DNA from 3 places in the Paenibacillus sp. FSL R5-0701 genome. Region 3 is predicted to be linked to each of the others. Evidence: riboswitches for the same ligand, from Rfam matches in the RefSeq annotation. Region 3 holds a riboswitch; each other region holds the start of a gene.

Region 1 (7,055 bases), 3.3 Mb from region 3:
TTGAAGCTCTGGGTGTAGGTTCATTCGGTCCGATTGATCCGATTGAAGGAAGCCCAACATATGGCTATATCACAACAACACCAAAACCACATTGGGGACAGTATAACGTGATTGGCAAGCTCAAGGAGCATTTTGATGTACCGATGACATTTGATACGGATGTGAATGGTGCAGCACTTGGAGAAGCAACCTGGGGCGCTGCACAAGGTCTTGAGAGCTGTCTGTATATCACTGTGGGTACAGGCATTGGTGCTGGCGCTGTGGTTGGCGGTAAAATGGTCCATGGATTGTCACATCCTGAGATGGGACATATCATTGTACGCAGACATCCGGAGGATACATACGAAGGTTTCTGTCCGTATCATGGTGACTGCCTCGAAGGTCTTGCAGCAGGACCAGCCATTAACAAACGTTGGGAGCAACCGGCTTATGAACTGCCTGCAGATCATAAAGCTTGGGAGATCGAAGCGCATTACCTGGCACACGCACTGATGAACTATGTCCTGATTCTCTCTCCGCAGAAAATCGTCATGGGTGGCGGAGTAATGAAGCAGGAGCATTTGTTCCCGATGGTGCGTAGCAAACTGCAGGAGTTGCTGGCAGGGTACGTTCAGCATCCGGCGCTTCAATCCGACATTGACCAGTATGTTGTTTCACCAGGACTTGGAGACAATGCGGGTCTGTGTGGTTCACTGGCGCTTGCCAAGTTGGCATTGAATAAATAGGTTATTAAGGGATTGACGAATTTTACCATTGTGGTATGATATGGGCAACAGCATAGTACGGTTAATGAGGAAGCACCTCTCTTGCATGGATTTTGCAGGAGGGGTGTTTTTTTGTGCTGCCTGTAGGTAGTATAACTAACCCGTATAGGCTGAAATGTTAAAGGGAGGGAACAGAAAATGGAAGTCATTTTCATGAACAGATTGTCCAAAATGTCAGATCAGAATGCAGAGTATGCACAGCTATGGATTGGGGAAGAGGAAGATAGTTGGCAGCTGGGATGGAGTCGCTACGAGGAAGGAGAGCGTGAGGACAGCATCTGGTATGAAGGGACTTCTTGGGAGGAGCTGCTTCATATTTACCGTCTTCAGCTTGCCATACAGATGAGTGAGGGGTACCGACCGCAGTTGCAGGGGTTATTTCATGAGAATGATGATCTGAAGTCACGCAGTTATGGTGGTCAGCGGCTCCATTGCTACAGTGAACTATACGGCAATGAGCAGTTATATACGGATCTGTGCACATGGCGCAGGAAGAGAGCTGTTTCTGACCGGAAGGCACCGTATTTTGTTGCAACAAATCGTCTGCTGCGTTTGATCAGTGCCTTTGTTCCGCAATCGCTGGATGAACTGATGCAACTGCCGGGCGTAGGAGAGAGCAAAGCGACTGAGTATGGTACGGAATGGATGGAGATTACAAGCGGGTTGGAGCGTTCAACGACATTCCCGCTGGACTGGGTATATACGGCGCTGAAGGAAGAAGAGTATGAGAGTTGGTTATACAAGCAGAGAGAGCAGAAGTACAAGCAGGAACTGGATAAGTTCACCACGCGCAAGCAGGTGCTTGAAGGCATGAAGGAAGGATATACGTTAGAAGAGATTGTTAATCGATCCGGATTATCCCGACGCGAATTGATTGAGCTGTTGGAGACACTGGATCTCGAAGGTTATGACACCGATTGTCTTCTTGATGTGGAGCTGGCAGTGATGCCAGAGAACGAACAAGAGGCCGTATGGAGTGCGTATGAGGAGCTGGGAGATACGTTCCTGAAGCCAGTATTACATAAGGTGTATGGAGGAGAGAAACCCGATGGAGGAAGTCTGGAGCAGGTCTATGAAAGACTGCGCATGATTCGAATCCGCTTTCGTCGGCACGCAGAGACAGAGAAGAATGCTGGTTAATGATCAGAAATGAAAAAAGACGAGGCGTTTCTCCCGGAGGAGCGCTTCGTCTTTGTTATTTCATATGAGTTCATACCCAGTCTTTCTTGCGGAAAATGAAGAACATGCTCAGGCCCAGGGTAACCATCAGGCCAATCACAACAAAATAGCTGTATTTCCAGTTAAGCTCTGGCATATTCGTAAAGTTCATGCCGTATATACCCGTAATGACCGTCAGCGGCATGAAGACCGTGGTAATAGCGGTAAATACACGCATGATCTCATTCGCCCGGTTCGCAATACTGGATTGGTAGGCTTCTCGCAAGTTGCCCATCAGGTCGCGATAAGTCTCAAAGGTTTCAGATATTTTTACAGCATTCTCATAGATGTCACTGAAATATTTTTGCAGTTGATCATCGATGAGACGCAGATCTTTTTTGTTCAGGGTGTTAATGACCTCTTTCTGAGGTCCAAGCACTTTTTTCAGCCACAGAATCTCACTGCGCAGCCCGATAATCTCATTTAGATGTGACTTTTTGGTGTGCATCAGAATGTCTTCCTCAAGCTTCTCGATCCGTGCTTCGATTCGGTCACCTACGGTGAAATAATTATCAACAATCAAGTCAACCAGCAAATACAGCAGACGATCCGGTGTACTGATTTCCTGTTCCCACAGGATTGGTTTCAGTGTGCGCAATTCGCTGACCTTTTGCTTGGTAACACTAATAATGAAATGTCTGCCGAGAAACAGGTTGACCGCACGTAGAAATATCTCTTCATCATCGAAACGGATGCTATTAATCACAATAAAATAATGGTTCTCATAAATTTCAATCTTCGGACGTTGTTCTTCGTCACTAAGACAGTCTTCCACAGCCAGATCATGCATTAAGAACAGCGGCTGAAGTACCGCCAAATCGTCTACGTCTGCATCAATCCAGTAAAATCCTTCCGCTGGTGGAGTCAGCGCCTGCTGAATGTCGTCCACCGGAATAAATACACCGTTGTTTACCAACCGGATTTTCATCGTTAATCTACTCCTTCTGCACCCGCCAACTTGGCGGATATTATCATTATGGGCGCAAAAAGAACAAATCAGCCGGTCGGCAGCGGAGCCTGGAGATCAGGGCTGCGTTCACTATATAATCAAACGGAAGTCACGTCCCGCTGCCGGCATGCTGATGTCAATTCTCTATGCAGTTTGTCGGAATTCGGCTGCCAGTCAGGCCTCGGGTCGCCATCCATTTAATATGTCACCTCTCACATAAGGGTTTATAACACCTTGTTTAGTATACCGCTGGTACAAGGTGCTTTCAAGCGCAAAAATGTGTCTATTTCGCGCCCTGAGGCAGTGTATGACAATGGATGATGAACGGTTCCGATCTGGGAAGCAGACATCGAACTGCATCTTGACGTGAGGGCATTAATGTAATAAAGTAGACGGTGAACCATATTTAATTACAATCTAATACAGCGAAATCTTATCAAGAGTAGGTGGAGGGACTGGCCCGATGAAACCCGGCAACCGGCGGTATACCGCACGGTGCTAATTCTTGCAGCGACTAAGTGTCAAGTGGCACTGTTGTAACTGAGAGATGAGAGAGGCGCATATCTTTTTTACATATGACCTTTCTCGAAATCCGAGGAAGGTCTTTGTTATATGCCCCGACTTCTCAGCAGTGATTTTCGCTAAGGAACTTGAGGTTGTTTGTAACGTTGGATGAAAGAGCAATTCAATGTTTTTACAAGCTCAAGGCAGTCTATAACTGTATTGATGTGAAGACATCAAGCCAGGGGTGGCTGCATCTATCTATGCACAAGGAGGAGTTAGATTTATATGCCAATCAAAATACCCGATACTCTACCAGCAAAAGAAGTACTTGAAGGAGAGAATATCTTCGTCATGGATGAAACTTCTGCATATCAGCAGGATATTCGTCCACTCCGTATCGCTATATTAAACCTGATGCCCACAAAGGAAACGACCGAAACACAATTGCTTCGTCTGGTGGGAAACACGCCTATTCAGGTGGATGTCGTTCTCGTACATCCCAAATCCCATACGTCGAAGAATACGTCTCAGGAGTATTTGGATCTGTTCTATAAAACCTTTGATGAGATTGAGCACCGCCGTTTCGATGGAATGATCATTACGGGTGCACCGGTGGAACAGATGGATTTCGAAGACGTGAACTATTGGAATGAAATCCAGGAAATCTTCGAATGGACCAAAACCAATGTGACTTCAACCCTCCACATATGCTGGGCTTCCCAGGCGGGTTTATACCATCATTTTGACGTACCCAAGGTTGCACTTGATGAGAAGTGTTTTGGGGTTTTCCCACATACCATCAATAAACCACATGTTCCGTTGTTGCGTGGGTTCGATGAAGTATTCAACGTTCCACATTCCCGTCATACGGAAGTGAGACGCGAAGATATTGAAAAGAATACGAATTTAGAGATTTTGGCTGAATCCGAGGAAGCGGGGATTTTCCTGGTTGCTACCAAAGACGGCAAACAGATTTTTGCCACAGGACATGCCGAGTATGACCCGTTCTCATTAAAATGGGAGTATGACCGGGATGCAGCCAAAGGGTTGGATATCGCATTGCCTAGACATTATTATCCGAATGACGACCCTTCCCGTGTGCCACCGGCTACTTGGCGCGCTCATGCCAACTTATTATTCTCTAACTGGCTCAATTACTATGTGTATCAAGAAACACCTTACGATATTGGCCCGCAAATCTAATCGAGATTACAGGAGGATGCAGCAATGGAAGACAACAACAAGTTGAAAATCGAAAGCCGCTTAGCACAAATTGGGTCCATCAATGAACCGGTAACAGGCGCCATTAACTTTCCGATCTATCAATCCACTGCGTTTCGCCACCCGAAGCTTGGACAAAGCACGGGATTTGATTATATTCGTACGACTAATCCAACCCGTAAAGTATTGGAAGAAGCCGCCGCAGCGCTGGAGTCCGGTGATGCAGGGTTTGCCTGTAGCTCGGGAATGGCCGCGCTGCAAACGATCTTTGCCATGTTTGGTCAAGGGGATCATCTGATTGTATCGCTGGATCTGTATGGTGGAACCTATCGTCTGCTGGAACGTATTCTGTCCCGTTTCGGCGTAACTGCTAGTTATGTGGATACGAATGACCTTGCAGCACTGGAGAAGGTTCGTCAGCCGAATACCAAAGCTGTATTTATTGAGACACCAACCAATCCACTGATGATGATCACCGATGTGGAAGCCGTTGCTTCCTGGGCGAAAGGTTACAACCTGTTGACCATTGTTGACAACACGTTGTTGACTCCATTTTTCCAACGTCCGATTGAACTGGGTGCCGATATCATCATTCATAGCGCTACCAAATATCTGGGCGGACACAATGATGTGCTCGCCGGACTAATTATTACCAAAGGTGAGGCGTTATCTGCAGAGATGGCGTTCCTGCATAATTCCATTGGAGCGGTATTATCTCCAAGTGACTCCTACCAGTTGATGAAAGGTATGAAAACGCTGGCTCTTCGCATGGAGCGTCATGAGCACAATGCACTTACGATTGCTAAATACTTGCTTGAGCACCCAGCGGTGGTTGAAGTGTATCATCCAGGCCTATCCGATCATCCGGGGTATGAGATACAGAACAAACAATCCACGGGTAACACAGGTATCTTCTCTTTCAAAGTGAAGGATGCACGTTATGTTGAACCGTTGCTGCGTCATATCCAACTCATTGCTTTTGCCGAAAGTCTCGGCGGAGTTGAATCACTCATGACTTATCCGGCAGTACAGACTCATGCGGATATTCCGCTTGAAATTCGTGAAGCCGTAGGTGTGGATGATCGTCTGCTCCGGTTCTCCGTAGGCATTGAACATGCGGATGATCTGATTGCAGATCTCGGCAATGCTCTGACAGCTGCACAACAGGAAGTGGAAGGAGGCGTGCACTCATGAGTGATTCCAACAACAAGCCCAATTCCGAGTTGAAATTTGATACCAAATTGCTGCATTTTGGAGATGAAATTGACAAAACGACTGGAGCCTCCAGTGTACCGATCTATCAAGCATCAACCTTCCACCATTTTGATATCTTCAATCCGCCTCAGCATGACTACAGTCGTTCGGGTAATCCGACACGTCAGGCTCTGGAAGATTACATCACATTGCTGGAGGGCGGCGCACGAGGCTTTGCCTATTCTTCGGGGATGGCTGCGATCTCAAGCGTGTTCATGATGTTCTCCGCAGGGGATCACATGATTGTGACGGAAGACGTATATGGAGGTACGTATCGTTTGCTTACTTCCATATTAAGCCGTATGCAGATTGAGACAACCTTTGTAGACATGACCAATATAGATGAAGTAAAAGCGGCACTCAAGCCAAACACCAAGGCAGTTTATATGGAAACACCGTCCAATCCTACACTGCGGATTACGGATATCGCTGCTGTAACTGACTGGTCGAAGGAACATGACCTGATCACGATTCTGGATAACACCTTTATGACACCGTATTATCAGCGTCCAATCGAGCTTGGTGTGGACATCGTCGTACATAGTGCTACGAAGTTTCTCGGAGGTCACAGTGATGTACTGGCAGGGTTAGCCGTTGCTCGCACGGAATCACTTGGCGTACAACTGAAACAGTTGCAAAATGGACTTGGAACTGTACTCGGGGCACAAGAATCCTGGCTTCTGATGCGCGGGATGAAAACCTTGGGGGCTCGCATGGCTCATAGTGAACGGAGCACAGCTAAACTGGCGGCATGGCTTAATGAGCGCAGTGATATTACCGCTGTCTTTTATCCAGGACTTGAGGATCATCCGGGCCGTGAGGCACATGAGCGGCAGTCCACAGGATATGGAGCTGTCGTTTCATTTGACGTCGGTTCAGGTGATCGTGCAAAAGCAGTTCTTAACCGGGTGAAGCTCCCCATTGTTGCTGTAAGCTTGGGAGCTGTGGAGAGTATTCTGTCCTACCCAGCGATGATGTCTCACGCTGCAATGCCGGCTGAGGTTCGCCGTGACCGTGGCATTACAGATGGGTTGCTGCGCTTCTCTGTAGGTCTGGAAGATATCGAAGATCTGATTGTAGATTTGGAACAAGCACTTCAGGAATCCTAGCAAAAGTGGATGACCGAATACGCCGATGCGTATCAC
Region 2 (7,055 bases), 370 kb from region 3:
CGCCGCAATCTGCGGCTCAGAGCCAAACTTCTGTGCACATACCTCAAGCGGTGTGCCCTCGCTGATGCTTGTCCCGTCTTTTAAAGAAAAAGATAACCAGGCATACGCATGAGGAAACTCCTTCAGTACATCAACCAGCACCTGTGCTTCCTGCAAGGAAGGAATCGTCTCAAAAGCCAGAATATCTGCACCTGCTTCAAGCAACGCTGCCATACGTGGTCGATGGAAAGCAGCCAACGTCACATCCGACACGCCGTAATGTCCCACATACTCTGAACCATCCGCCAGATAGGCGCCGTACGGCCCAACGGACCCGGCAATAATTGGACGTGGACGAGCACAATCTCCTTCATGATCTACTGTACGATCTGTTATTTGCTCCTCATTCTCCACCGTCTCGGCACGTACCGGAGGAGCTTCTACAAGCTGACCTGTTGAGCTTTCTCTCCCTACTAAATCACTCTGCACTTCCACCCATACGGCATCTCTCGCTTTTGCAGCCAACTCCACCGTCTTGCGGATCAGCTCCAGTGCTGCCTGTTCATCGATTCCTCTCTTGCTGAAGCCATCCACCGTCGCCTGATAACTGGATGTAATTGCACAGTCGGCTCCTGCGCGGAAATAATCCGCATGGACCTGAACGATAACATCCGGATTCTCAAGCAACACACGAGCCGACCAGAGCGGATCATCCAGATTACATCCATGCTGTTCAAGTTCCGTTGCCAACGCTCCATCCAGAATCATGACTGGATGTTCACGCAGGATCTGTTCTATCGGGTTAGTCTGTTGTGCTTGCGTCATGTACTTGTCCTCTTTTCTTATTCACACGTTCTGTCAGATAATAAGCAGCGTAACATAATGCGATAAACGGAACCCCACAATACAGCGCAATTCGCTGTGTCGGGTCAAAGGCAATACCTATGCATGAAGCCAGGCATAATATAAATGAAACAATCGGTACCACCGGATAGAGTGGTGTGCGGTACACCAGATCTTTGACCGCATGGCCTTCACGGATATATTGTCTGCGGAACATGTATTGGGAGGCACTGATGCTCATCCATACTGCAACAACAGCCAGACCTGAAATGGAAACCAGTGTTATATATACGGTACCTGGCGCAATGATGCTGGACAGCAAGGCCAGCGCACCACCTACCATGCTGATCAGAAGTGCATTCAGTGGTACCCCACTTTTGGTCAATTTGGCAAACCACGGAGAGATCGTTCTTTTGTCAGCCAAAGACCAGAGCATCCGTGAAGATGCATACAAGCCCGAATTGGCAGCAGAGAGAATCGCCGTCAGAATAACAAAGTTCATAATGTCTGCTGCATAGGGTACACCCACCCGTTCCATTACCGCTACAAACGGACTTTCCAGTACACTGGCATCCGACATGGGCAGTAAGGCCGACAAGATAATGATCGTTCCGATGAAGAAAATAACTAAACGCCACAGCGTTGTATGAATAGCCTTCGGTATCGTCTTTTCCGGGTTCTCCGTCTCACCGGCAGCAATGCCGATTAATTCGGTGCCTGAGAAGGCAAAGTTTACAGCAAGCATGGTCATCAATATCGCTGTAGCCCCATGAGGGAACCACCCGGATGCGGTAATGTTCGATAGAAACGGCGCTGGTTCAGCATCCGCCATCGGAATGAACCCAAACATGGCTGCGCCACCGATAATAATGAAGATTACGATAGTCACTACTTTTACAGATGAGAACCAGAACTCGGATTCCGCAAATAATTTCACCGTTAAAGCGTTAAACAGAAAGATCATCAGGGCAAAGAGCGCGCTCCATATCCATACGTTCACCGATGGGAACCAGCGCTGCATCAGCAATCCGGCGGCTGTGAATTCGGAGCCAAGCGCAACAGTCCAGGTTAACCAGTATAACCAAGCCACCGTGTAGCCTGTTGCTGGTCCGATATATTTGGCTGCATAACTATGAAATGCTCCCGTCTCTGGCATATGAACAGACAGTTCACCAAGACAGAGCATCACCAGATATACAACGATGGCTCCGATCAGATAGGACAGAATGGTACCCAGTGGTCCCGCTTGCTGAATGGTGTAACCTGAGCTGAGGAATAATCCCGTTCCAATAACTCCTCCGAGAGAGAGCATGACCACATGCCGTGCCTGCATTTTCCGCTGAAAATGCCCTTTGTCGTTGTTGTTCTCCATACCTGCTGCTCCCCTACTTCTTCATCCAGAAAAAACAAAAAAGACCCACTCTGCCTAAAGAGTGCGCCGTTACTGACAAATAAAAACAAACGCTCCTATCTATCAGGCTTTCACCCGCTGGAATTAGCACAGTATCCTTCAGATCTGTTGCTGAGGTTTCTAAGGGCCAGTCCCTCCACCTCTCTGGATAAGAAAATGATTTTTTATAAATATAGCGATCTATCATGAATGTGTCAACATTTAAATCATAAATGAAACACATCGCTATTCGGTGGATGATCCCGGATTGGTAATGCTAATCTTCACATCGTACGTAATTGGCACGGTACTAAAAATGTTATCCCAATCATCTTTGACTTTCTTCCATGTTTTGGGCTCTTTAATACGTAAGCTATCCCGAAAATCCGCAACATCCACTTTGTAGGTATGCTGCAGCTTGTATAACACCTGACGAATCTGTTGTTCCGCCAGTTCAGCAAATTCTTTTTCCAGTTCCCCGCGATAAGCCCCTTTTTCCTCTCTTTCGGGAGCACGCCAATCCTCCATTAACCAGCCTTCGGATTCGGTCTTTACATGGAATGAAATATCATTGCCAACAACCTTGGGAATTACTTTTGTTTTCTTCTTTTTCATTTCATATACAACAGTGAATCCCTCTTTGTTGTAAGTCTTCAAGACGCCTCCTCTTTCCTTAGGCCTGAGCCACGATAAACCTTCCAGATCCGTTTGACTTAGTTCTCCAATAAACTTGGTTGTTTTCCCATCGAATATGCTGCCACCTGAGAACTTGCCCTCTCCATTGGAGTACAGTACATTCTGGAGCAAGAAACTGGAACCAGATTGCATTTGGGCATCTAATTTGGAGAGCAAAACAGGGTCAAGGATTTTGTTGGACAAGTATGAATTACCGGTAATTCCTGTTAGATAAAATGCTGGAATCCGAGAGGGATCATCCGAAGTCAGGACATCCACGGCGCGATGATGACTTATCAGCACCAGACAATTTGGACGAATATCGTTATCCCGAAGTACAAAATCCAGCAGCTGGTCCAGACCATACTTTTTGGCAATATCCTTGGAGACAACGATGACCTTTAGATGATGTCCGATAAGTGGACGGTCTCGCCTTAGTGCAAACTGACGAAAGATTTGCAGCAACGAATCTCCAGTAAGCTGTTCATTGGAATAGGAAGTCTTTCCCGAAGCAGGTGAACCGGATTGTCCGCCCTGTTTACTGTTCGAACCGCCCGTCCCGGGAGCAATCTGCACGGTAGCCGTTATATAATTATTCTTTGGATACTTTCCTCCCTGGGCAGCGATGTCCTTCTCAAATTCTGTTTCTTTCGCGATATCGATCCCGAGACCAACATAGACACTTAGTTCCTCGATCTCCCTACTGCTCCAGCATCCGGATATTACCAGAAGAACGGACAAAGCAAAGGCTACACGTAAAAGCATAAAAATACGAATCATGCTTGCTTGCCTCCCTTTTTGCGAATCAGACTTATTAACAGCAGCAACAGAGGTAAAATGGCAAAAAGAAGCACGGATAGATTGCCCAACATATCACCCAGTGCAAAAGTTTCATCCACGGTTTTCGGCATTAATGCTGTTAGATATATTACTGGCAGAAAGGCGTACATAATGACCTTGATCTTCTTCGTACGAAATAAATCCCGAATGCCCACCGAAGCGCAATAGTGTGTGATCGTGAAACTCGAGAAGATCTGCATAATCCAGATGACCAGTAGCAGGGATTCGAACCGTTCAAAGATCAAACCTTGAATCTCGAAGCTTCTAACCAGATCGAGCGTGGGCCAAGTACGTGTTTTGATGCCGTCGAGTGACAGACTGCCTACAACCATCACAACAGTAATCAGATAAATCATAGTCGATATGATGATGCCCCAGCTCATGGCTACATTGCTCTTTTTGGGATTTTTCATATAAGCAGTCATGACAAACATGACTTCGTACCCCGTGTAAGCCAGCAACGAAGGTTTCAAACCTTTGAGGACTGGCATGATACCCTCTCCGAGTACGGGTCTCAGATTGCCGATCTCAAATAACTGATTACTAAGCAAAATTTCAATCACAAATATAATCAGTGTAATCGGCAAAATAATCTCAAATACACGCACAATAACAGCAAGTCCGCCGGAGATCAAATATATGCCAATCCACATAAACACCATCACAATGGCCCATGTCGGAGTACGCTCTAGCAAATACATGCCTGTCACTTCAGCCATGACCCTGATTTCGAATGCGGCAATCACCATAAAGTACATAATCATGGCGAATCCCAATATGTAAGCAATCCAGCTCCCCGTAATCTCACGGGTGAACTGGAACACTGTTTTCTCCGGAAATCTGCGACACAGGGTAACCAGAATAATTCCGACACCCGTGATAATCAGTCCCGACAGAATGATGGAGATCCAGACATCCGGTGTTCCGACAGCTTTACTCGTCGTTCGGGGGAGGGTCAGGATCCCAGCGCCAAGCATGTAATTAACAATAACTACGACGGCCTGCCTTGTGCTAATATTTCCTTCAGAACCGTTCACTTCATCCCACCTCATACCTCGTGATTTGCTTGATTTATTTTTTGCGGTCTTTATCTATTGGATTAGACATCTCGGGACGCTTCCTCATCATATTTAGCGGAGCACGGATAAAGAAATCCTTCCATTCCCCAAAGTGATAAGGAACGGCCGGTGCAACATAAGGTAGGCCAAAGCTCGAGAGTCTCGCAAGATGGGTACATATAAGGAGAAAGAACATAACCACGCCAAACAATCCGAGTACAGCTGCGCTAAACATGGCAGCAAATCGCAGAATTCGCAGTGTGATGCCGGCACTATAGACAGGGATCGTAAAGGAGGATATGGCGGTAACCGCAACAACGATGACCAGGAATTGGCTTATAATTCCTGCCTGTACGGCTGCCTGGCCGATAATCAGACCTCCAACGATACCTAGCGAGGGTGCAATCGGCTTAGGTAAACGAATGCCAGCCTCCCTCAATATCTCGATCGAAAGTTCCATGATCAGTACTTCGATGATTGAAGGAAACGGCACTCCCGTCCGCGTTTCAATGATCGTCAATACCAGCTTGGTTGGGATAAGTCCCGGATGGAACGAGATAAAAGAGATATAGAGCGCAGGAGCGAGCAAGGCCAGCATGGCGGACATAAAGCGCAGCATTCGCAGGAATGTTCCAGGAATCCATCGTTCATAATAATCCTCGGGAGATTGGAGCAACATGCTAAACGACACTGGCACAATTAAGACAAATGGCGTCCCATCCAATAAAATAGCCACTCGCCCTTCCAGTAAAGCACCCATCACCCGGTCTGGTCTTTCTGTATTCAACACTTGTTGAAACGGACTGAGCGTATTGTCTTCGATGAGCTGTTCAACATACCCAGATTCCAACATGGAATCCATATCCATCTCTTCAATTCGCTTTTGGACTTCCGCCACGAGATTAGGATCAGCAATATCCTGAATATAGGCAACAGCCAAATCTTTCTTGATCCGTGAACCTACTTCATACTTCTGAATAAAGAGGCTCTGATCACTACCATACCGACGTAAAATACCTGTGTTATCACTTAATTGTTCAGTAAAACCAATTCGGGGGCCACGGAGCAACCCCTCTGACACCGGTTCATTCACACCACGTGTTTTGATCTTATGAGCTCCAATTAACAGAGCCCCCGGCAATCCATCGACCAACAGTGCATTTTTGCCAAAAAGCACGCCAACTGCGACCTCTTGGAGGGACTTGGTCTCCTCAACCAGACTGACAGGTAGTAATTGCTCTTGCAGGTAGGCCGACAGTAAATGCGCATTATCCGGATGCAGGAACCCCTCCCGCTTAAGCTCTGGAACGCCTTCCAACATTAACGGTGTAATCAGGTGATCATCGATTAAGTCTTGATCTACCAGGCCTTCGGTATATATGACAGCTGCCCTTGTATTGGTACCTCTAATGGTAAATTCCCGAATGTGAACATCAGCATTTTGACCAAAGCTTTCTCTTACACTGGTCAGATCCGTATTGTACTTGCCGGTTAATTTAATATTGGCATATTGGCCTGTTTCGGTTCCCTGACCCTGACCCGCGGTAGCAGGAGAAATATCTTTCGAGGATATGGAGGGTTTCTCGGAACGAGAGAAGGTTCCACGCTTAATGGCGGCATTGATCCACCGCATGGTTACTGTAATGCCGATCGGTATGATAAGGACCAAGAATGCCTGAATCCATATGGTCCAATCCGGCACGTAGGATACAATTGTTGACCACATGTTCCCACCCCAACATTTCTCTGCATGATGAAGCTGCAGGTATTCCCAAGTATTGTGTCCCCGTTTGATCACAATAATTCCCGTTTTTTTGTGTACTGAACGACAAAAAAAACGGTTCCTGTGTAAGGAACCGCTATTACTATATATTCTTATACGATTCTGGTCACATGCTCCGCTTTGGCATCCAACAAGTGAGCCGATGCAGCAATTGCTGTAAAATCATTCAGAGCGATCTCAATCTGCTTCTGGCTCTGCTCGACATATTCTTCTACTTTTTTGGTACCGCCTGTGATATTACCTATCTCCTTTGTTATTCCGGTAACGCTATCACGAATCTCGTTAATCGAACTCTCCACCATTGCGGATAGTTTCTTAACTTCTTTAGCCACGATATCGAATCCTCGTCCAAATTCTCCTGCATGTGCAGCCTCAATGGCAGCATTCAACGCGAGCAATTGCGTCTGAGACGAAATCTCGCGTATCGTTCGTACCACGCCCTGAATCGATCCGGCCTGTTCCTGCAAATGAGTCAGCGTTGCACGGT
Region 3 (7,055 bases):
GGAAGTCCCTGAGAGCCATTCCTATCTGGATAAGGCCAATACCCAACGCTCGATACTTAACAGTGATAGGAAGCCTAACGGGAATGAAATCGGAAGCCTAACCAGCAATAGTGAATTCGGCTCGTGGTATGTTGTGTTTGAGTACGTGAAAACAGGTCATATCCATGATGACGATCAGAATTTGAGTGCCGAAGAACTATTAAGCAGTTATATCCGAGGCACAGAAGAAGATAACAGAGAACTTGATCCTGAATATAGAACGTACATAACGGGGTGGGAAATCGAACCGGCATATGACAGTACCAAACATCAGTTGGTTTACTCCCTTGGTTTCAAGAATGCTGATCAGCAAGCCATGGTCAATTACAATGTAAAACTCCTGACGCGTGAAGGGTACATTACAGCCATTCTGGTTACAGATACGGCCAACTTTCAACAGAGCCGCCAGGCATTCGAGGAAACTGTCCTTAATCAAATTAGTATCAATGCAGGATATACCTACGAGGAGTACAATGCTTCGACTGACAAAACATCCACCATAGGGCTCAACAGTCTTCTGATGGGCGGGATCGGGTACACGGCTTCCCAGAAATTCAGTGCTCTTCTTTTGCTCAAAAAAGGATGGGCTTTGATCCTGGTTGTCCTTCTTGGGCTAATCGGTTGGATCAGATACAAGATCAAAAGCTCACACGCAGAAGAAGAGAAACTCTCTCCCTCCGAGAGGACGTACCTGCAAGAAGCAGATGAGCAGCAGTATGCTGATCAGAATGAATTATCCTATTACCGCCAATCTGGACATCACTCTAGCGCTGATAAACCGGAAAAACTCTGACTTAAGTTGATCCCCACGTCAGCACCCACTTAGGAAACATAAAATAAGCCGTATATCTCTTCTGGAGAGATATACGGCTTATTGTTAATAGCTTCACATCATATCATACATATTGTGAATTATTCAGTTGCAGGTTCAACTGCACCTTTATAACGTTCTTTGATGAATGTTTTCACTTCTTCGGAGTGCAAAGCAGCAGCCAGTTTTTGGATTGCATCTGCATCCTTGTTGTCCTCACGGGAAACGAGGATGTTTGCGTATGGGTTACCTTGCAGATCTTCGATCAGCAAAGCATCATTCGCCGGATTCAGGTTCGCTTCAAGCGCATAGTTAGCGTTGATGAATACCAGATCCGCTTCATCCAATTGACGAGGCATCATGGCTGCATCCAGCTCAATGATATCCAGGTTCTTCGGATTGGCTGTGATATCTTGAATCGTAGATGAAATATTTGTGTTGTCTTTCAGCGTAATAATACCTTCCTTCGCGAGCAGCAACAGTGCACGTCCACCATTGGATGGGTCATTTGGAATTGCTACTTTTGCTCCGTCAGCCAATTCATCCAAAGACTTAATCTTTTTGGAGTATCCACCAAAAGGTTCAACATGAACAGGCGTTACAGAAACGAGGTTGAATCCACGTTCTTTATTCTCTGTGTCCAGGTAAGGCTGATGCTGGAAGAAGTTTGCATCCAATTTTTTGTCAGCAAGTTGCTGGTTAGGTTGTACATAGTCATTAAATGTAACGACTTGCAAACGAATACCTTGTGCTTCCAGTTCAGGCTTGATGCTTTCCAGAATCTCTGCATGTGGTGTAGGTGAAGCTCCAACTTTCAATTCAACCGTGCGTGGTGCACCTGCTGAATTGTCTGCGCCGCTATCCGAGTCCTTGTTGTTTCCGCAAGCTGCGAGAACCGCAATCAACATAAGACTAAGTAAAGCAAAAGACCATTTTTTCATGTGTAAAACCCCTTCTCTAGTCATTTTTGTCATGTGGCATCCGCATAAATGCATATCCATCATGTTATCTATGTGTTATTTCCTGGTGAAAAATGTAACCAAGCGATCTCCAGCCATCTGGAGAATTTGCACTAGAATGATCATCGACACTACGGATATAATCATGATTTCATTTTGATAACGGAAGTATCCATAGTTGATTGCCAGTGTTCCCAGTCCTCCACCGCCAACCATGCCCGCCATCGCCGTATAGGAGACGAGCGTAACAATGGTGATCGTTATACCAGCAAGCAGTCCAGGCAGTGCCTCAGGCAGTAACACCCGTCTTACAATCTGTCCGGTCGATGCACCCATCGACTGTGCCGCTTCAATGACACCCCGATCAACTTCTCGCAACGTTGTCTCCACCAATCGAGCAAAGTAAGGAGCTGCTGAAATAACTAAAGGTGGTATAACACCTAACACTCCTGTAGCTGTACCAACGAGTATACGAGTGAATGGAATAAGAGCAACAATCAATATGATAAATGGGACTGAGCGCAGAATATTAACAATAAGTGATAGTATAGTGTACACTGCCCGTGACTTGATCGAAGAAGATCTAGCCGTCATGAACAGCAGAACTCCGAGCGGCAAACCTAAGATAACGGTAAACAAGCCTGATACACCCAAAATTTGCAGTGTCTCTATGGAAGCTTTACCAACCTCTTCCCAGCGTACGGTTGAAAAATCCATCTAACGAAGCACCTCCACATCAAGTCCCTCAGCGGTTAATTCTGATATCGTCCGATCAATCGCATTTGAATCACCCTCGAACCGAACGGTCAGCTGTCCATAAGGAACCTGTTTAATCGTAGAGATTGTTCCTTGCAGGATGGCAAAATCAACACCCGTCTTACGTACCGTCCTGGACAGAATCGCTTCATACGTTTTGTTACCCAGAAAAGATATCTTCACAAGTTTGGAAGCAACACCTGCCTGCAATTCAACGCCTGCATTCGCCAGAGCGGTCTCTTCCAGAGCAAGTCCAGCTTCATGGTCACGCATCATGAAGTCCCGCGTAATCGCATGTTTCGGCTTCAGGAACACGTCTGTTACAGGTCCCTGTTCCACAATGCCACCTTGATGAATAACAGCTACCTTGTCACAGATGTTCTGAATGACATGCATCTCATGTGTAATCAGTACAATCGTGAGGTTGTACTTTTCATTAATGTCGAGTAATAACTTCAGGATTGAATTTGTCGTCTGCGGATCAAGTGCCGAAGTAGCCTCATCACAGAGAAGTACATTTGGATCACTTGCAAGTGCTCTTGCAATCCCTACACGTTGTTTCTGGCCACCCGATAATTGAGCCGGATATTTGCTGCTATGGTGTTCCAGACCAACCAGTGCCAGCATTTCCTTCACTTTGCGATCAATGGCTTCCTTGGGTGTATTCACAAGCTTTAGTGGAAAAGCTACATTGTCATATACCGTTGCCGAGGATAACAGATTAAAGTGTTGAAAAATCATCCCGATTTTGCGTCTCTGTTGCTGCAATTCGGTTTTGCTCAGTTCAGTCAGGTTGATTCCGTCAACCCATACTTCACCCTCCGTAGGCCGTTCCAGCAAATTAATACAGCGAATCAATGTGCTTTTGCCCGCTCCGGAATGACCAATCACTCCGTAGATTTCGCCCTTTTGGATGCTCAAATTCAGCTCGGACAACGCTGTTGTAGATTTTGCCCCTTTGCCGTACGTTTTCGTTAAACCTTTTAATTCAATCAATCGCACTTGCCCCTTTCCAACCACCTACATGTATCTTTACCCGATCTAAAGGAAAACTCCCCTTAAAGTACAAAAAAAGAGCCCTTTGCAGATACAAAGAGGGCTCTTTACGTGAAAGAATATACCTTCTCATCTGCCAAAATCGTGTCTTGCACCATTTTGTAGGAATTAGCACCTAACATCTATAACGAATGATACATGTATCATGTCGTTACAAATCGGTTGCCGGGCTTCATCGGGCCTGTCCCTCCGCCGCTCTCGATAAGAAATATGTTGTTGTAGGATTTTATAAGTTCATGTAGTTTATGCTTTATAATGTGAACGTAACTTTTGAAATATCAGTTCAATCTTTGTCACTGTAACATTCTAATTGAAACTCAGTATATTCCAAGTATTCCGATTTGTCAAAGGGAATTATTTCTTTTCCATATTTTGTTGATATAACTATAAGAGGCTGTTAACGTTTCACAGACCATATCCACGCCCTGACGCATTTCCTGCACATGCTGATTCAGATCCTCCAATTTCACTTTACCTTGCAGGGTCTGATGTAACTGCCACAGATCATCATGCATTTCAGAGTTCATGTAGTGAATTTCCATATTACGTCGTTTGCGCAGCTTGCTCATCGGTTCACGATAAGAGTCCTTGATCTGTATTAATTGCAACGCAAGATCATGATGCTCCCTCGCATAATCGAACTGCCTTAACACCGTAAAATAAGAAAAATGCGCTTTGGTATTGGAAGTATTCAGCTGGAATATTTCATTTAATACCGTGCCCACTTTATCCAGAATGGCAAAGCAGCGGATAAAGCCATCTTTGTAGAAATACACATATCGGGCATACTCGGCTTTTTCAGTCGGCGTCATATCGTTCGTTGAACCTGCAACGACCTTTTTGCGAAAATGAGCAGCAGCGAAACAGCTTTGCTCCAGTTCATCCAGTGAGGAGATGAGTCCCTGCGTCCACACATACAGCTTTCGATAGTCATGCGTGGGATCATGGTCTACATGCATTTGTCGCTGAAATAGCTCAAGCGTATGCGCCATTGCGTCCATCGCTGCCTTCAATTTACCTTCGTTTATACGTGGCTTTTCCCCCAACAACGTTCGTAGCATATCTAACCTCCTCTTTTCCAAATCAACAAGAATTCATCACCGTAAACGTAAAAACATCATCCATTCCGTGTAATTGCTGCATGCCATAGGTTGCCCTGATCCCACTGACATCAAACAAAGTCCACCTGTCCAATGATGTACATCACTGGATGGTGGACTTTCATGTTTAGCCCAAAAGAATGGAGCTATGTCTTAGAATCGATTAACCGGGCGATGCAGCTTGTACACCAGGAAACTCATATACGTTAAGATTCCGAACAATAGGGCAATATCCAGCATATGAGCAAGAGCTACGAACATGTATACTTCCGGACGGTTCATTGTCACCATCATGAAAATACCAATGACTACTTGCATCAGAATAAGAACAACGGATACCACACCAAGAGTACGCATTTCCTTGTTGTCCGGATGATTACGGTAAGCGAAGTGACCCAGGATTGCGATAACAATCACGAGCGACGCAGCTGCTGCACGGTGAGCAAAAGCAACCGCTACCCCACCTGAAAGCTCAGGAATAATCTGCCCGTTACAGAGCGGAAATCCGGAACATCCGCCGGCAGAATCCGTGTGGCTCACAAATGCACCCGTGTATACCACGAGATATGTGTAAATGGTGGAGAACCAGACCAGATTCCTGAATTTTTTAGTGACCCGAGGGTATTTATTCAGGCGCTCCAATCCACCATCTTTGGCCTCCTGCCTTATGCCCAGCGCCATCATTAGGGAACTGGCAAAAGCAATCAGTGCAAAGCCGAAATGCAGTGCCATGACTGCTGAAGATTGGGAGAAGACGACGGCAAAAGCCCCCATGATTCCCTGGACGATAACAAATACCAGAGTTAAGAAAGAAAACAATTGCAGGTCACGGCGTGACTTGCCGAATCGCAGAAAAGCCACAAACGAGGCAATGGACAACAGTCCAGCCAGTGCACTTACAGCGCGATGGGAATATTCAATGAGTGAAGCCACAGTATGTGCGGGAACGAGTTTTCCGTTACATAAAGGCCATTCCGTTCCGCAGCCAAGGCCCGATTCCGTTTTGGTTACAATGCCTCCACCAAAAGTGGCCAGAAACATGACAAGACAGGTTAATACGGTTAACCATTTAAACAAAGTTAAGTGTTTCAATTTTTTCTCACCCGCTGTTGGTTTAAGATGGCGAAGAATATTCTCCGCTTGTTTCGGTACTTTGACACTTATTTCACAACTAAATTCATTATACCGGATAAAATGTTCATTGACGTCGCGCTTTGTGACAAAATGTTAACGTCTGGTGAAATAATGACCCACAGGTCATTGGTGATATGTACAGAAACGTTTCTTATATAGAACAAGTCGAACACACAAACGCCATTTCCCTATTTCAAGAGAAATGGCGTTCTTTGTATTATACCCTTTTACAACATGAACCTCTCATACTTTTATATAAGTTCAATGAAACATTTACACAATAGCGGAGAGGACAGAAATAACCAGAAGAAGCGAAGCGTTCGCCTTTATCCCCAGATTTCCCCCTTTATAAAAGGGATCAAAGAAATCTGGAGATAACAGCGATCGGAAGGTTATTCTGTCATCGGAGTGTCTATGTAAATTTATCAAACTTATATAACATTATTTATGGATCGTGTTGTACACCTCAACTGCGCGATCCAGGAACTGCTCAATCTCTTCTCTCGACTTGCGCAGCTTGTTCACATACCGTACCAGTTCGCGGCCATCTGTATACGCCACAAAGCTTGGGATGCCAAGAATATTCTGTTCTTCACTAACAGTTCCAACCTGATCCACATCGACCTCAATCAAAGTCAGTTCACGTGCATATTTCTCTTCAACCTCAGGCATAAACGGATCGATGTATTTGCAGTCACCACACCAGTCTGCCTTGAATACGGCAATCGTCAAACGTGGGGATTGGATGGCTACATCAAAAGCCGGTTTGGAAGTAATCTGTTCCATTCGGTTCATCTCCCTTTCTGTACCTTGTCTTACCCTAAGTGAAGCAAATTGGCGAGTGGAAGTCAAATAATCAGCGCATACTTAGAATAACCACATGGTCTGTGAAATTAAACCCAGAACATCATGAAAGGATGTCACATCATGACTTCCACCAGAACCGATTCTTCCAGCGAACAACATCACGGGTCCCTCCTGCAGATGGTTCGTTCCATTCCGGGTGCTGCCCGGGAAATATGGCGTGGCAAACAGGCTGCATGGCAAGCTTCAGCACAGCTTCGTCACCCTTTGCGTGACATCGAGTGGGATACCGATACGGCAGCTGCCTTACAGTCTGAGGTGGAGCGTTTGTTACCTGCCAGCAGCAAATCTTTTGCACGCACGGACCAGGTTCAAAGCGCACTCGTCTGTGAAGAA

Evidence for each region. Region 3 has a riboswitch for S-adenosylmethionine ahead of MKZ13_RS25405 (methionine ABC transporter ATP-binding protein). Riboswitches for the same ligand answer to the same signal wherever they lie in the genome.
Region 1: another riboswitch for S-adenosylmethionine. It lies ahead of metA (homoserine O-succinyltransferase); the one in region 3 lies ahead of MKZ13_RS25405 (methionine ABC transporter ATP-binding protein).
Region 2: another riboswitch for S-adenosylmethionine. It lies ahead of mmuP (S-methylmethionine permease); the one in region 3 lies ahead of MKZ13_RS25405 (methionine ABC transporter ATP-binding protein).

What each region holds. Positions count from the first base shown of each region.
Region 1 is NZ_CP150230.1:1,954,228-1,961,282, forward strand. Features, by position in the region: gene MKZ13_RS09210 (ROK family protein) at 1-725, shown strand, start outside; gene MKZ13_RS09215 (HRDC domain-containing protein) at 903-1,904, shown strand; gene corA (magnesium/cobalt transporter CorA) at 1,975-2,910, opposite strand; SAM riboswitch class I at 3,362-3,485, shown strand; gene metA (homoserine O-succinyltransferase) at 3,721-4,638, shown strand; gene MKZ13_RS09230 (PLP-dependent transferase) at 4,663-5,850, shown strand; gene MKZ13_RS09235 (aminotransferase class I/II-fold pyridoxal phosphate-dependent enzyme) at 5,847-7,019, shown strand.
Region 2 is NZ_CP150230.1:6,124,735-6,131,789, forward strand. Features, by position in the region: gene mmuM (homocysteine S-methyltransferase) at 1-804, opposite strand, end outside; gene mmuP (S-methylmethionine permease) at 782-2,194, opposite strand; SAM riboswitch class I at 2,287-2,388, opposite strand; gene MKZ13_RS27080 (Ger(x)C family spore germination protein) at 2,459-3,667, opposite strand; gene MKZ13_RS27085 (GerAB/ArcD/ProY family transporter) at 3,664-4,764, opposite strand; gene MKZ13_RS27090 (spore germination protein) at 4,799-6,511, opposite strand; gene MKZ13_RS27095 (PAS domain-containing methyl-accepting chemotaxis protein) at 6,661-7,055, opposite strand, start outside.
Region 3 is NZ_CP150230.1:5,750,312-5,757,366, forward strand. Features, by position in the region: gene MKZ13_RS25390 (DUF2167 domain-containing protein) at 1-832, shown strand, start outside; gene MKZ13_RS25395 (MetQ/NlpA family ABC transporter substrate-binding protein) at 952-1,791, opposite strand; gene MKZ13_RS25400 (methionine ABC transporter permease) at 1,867-2,526, opposite strand; gene MKZ13_RS25405 (methionine ABC transporter ATP-binding protein) at 2,527-3,561, opposite strand; SAM riboswitch class I at 3,688-3,829, opposite strand; gene MKZ13_RS25410 (Cthe_2314 family HEPN domain-containing protein) at 3,966-4,682, opposite strand; gene MKZ13_RS25415 (heme A synthase) at 4,875-5,798, opposite strand; gene MKZ13_RS25420 (thioredoxin family protein) at 6,297-6,641, opposite strand; gene MKZ13_RS25425 (DUF2515 family protein) at 6,783-7,055, shown strand, end outside.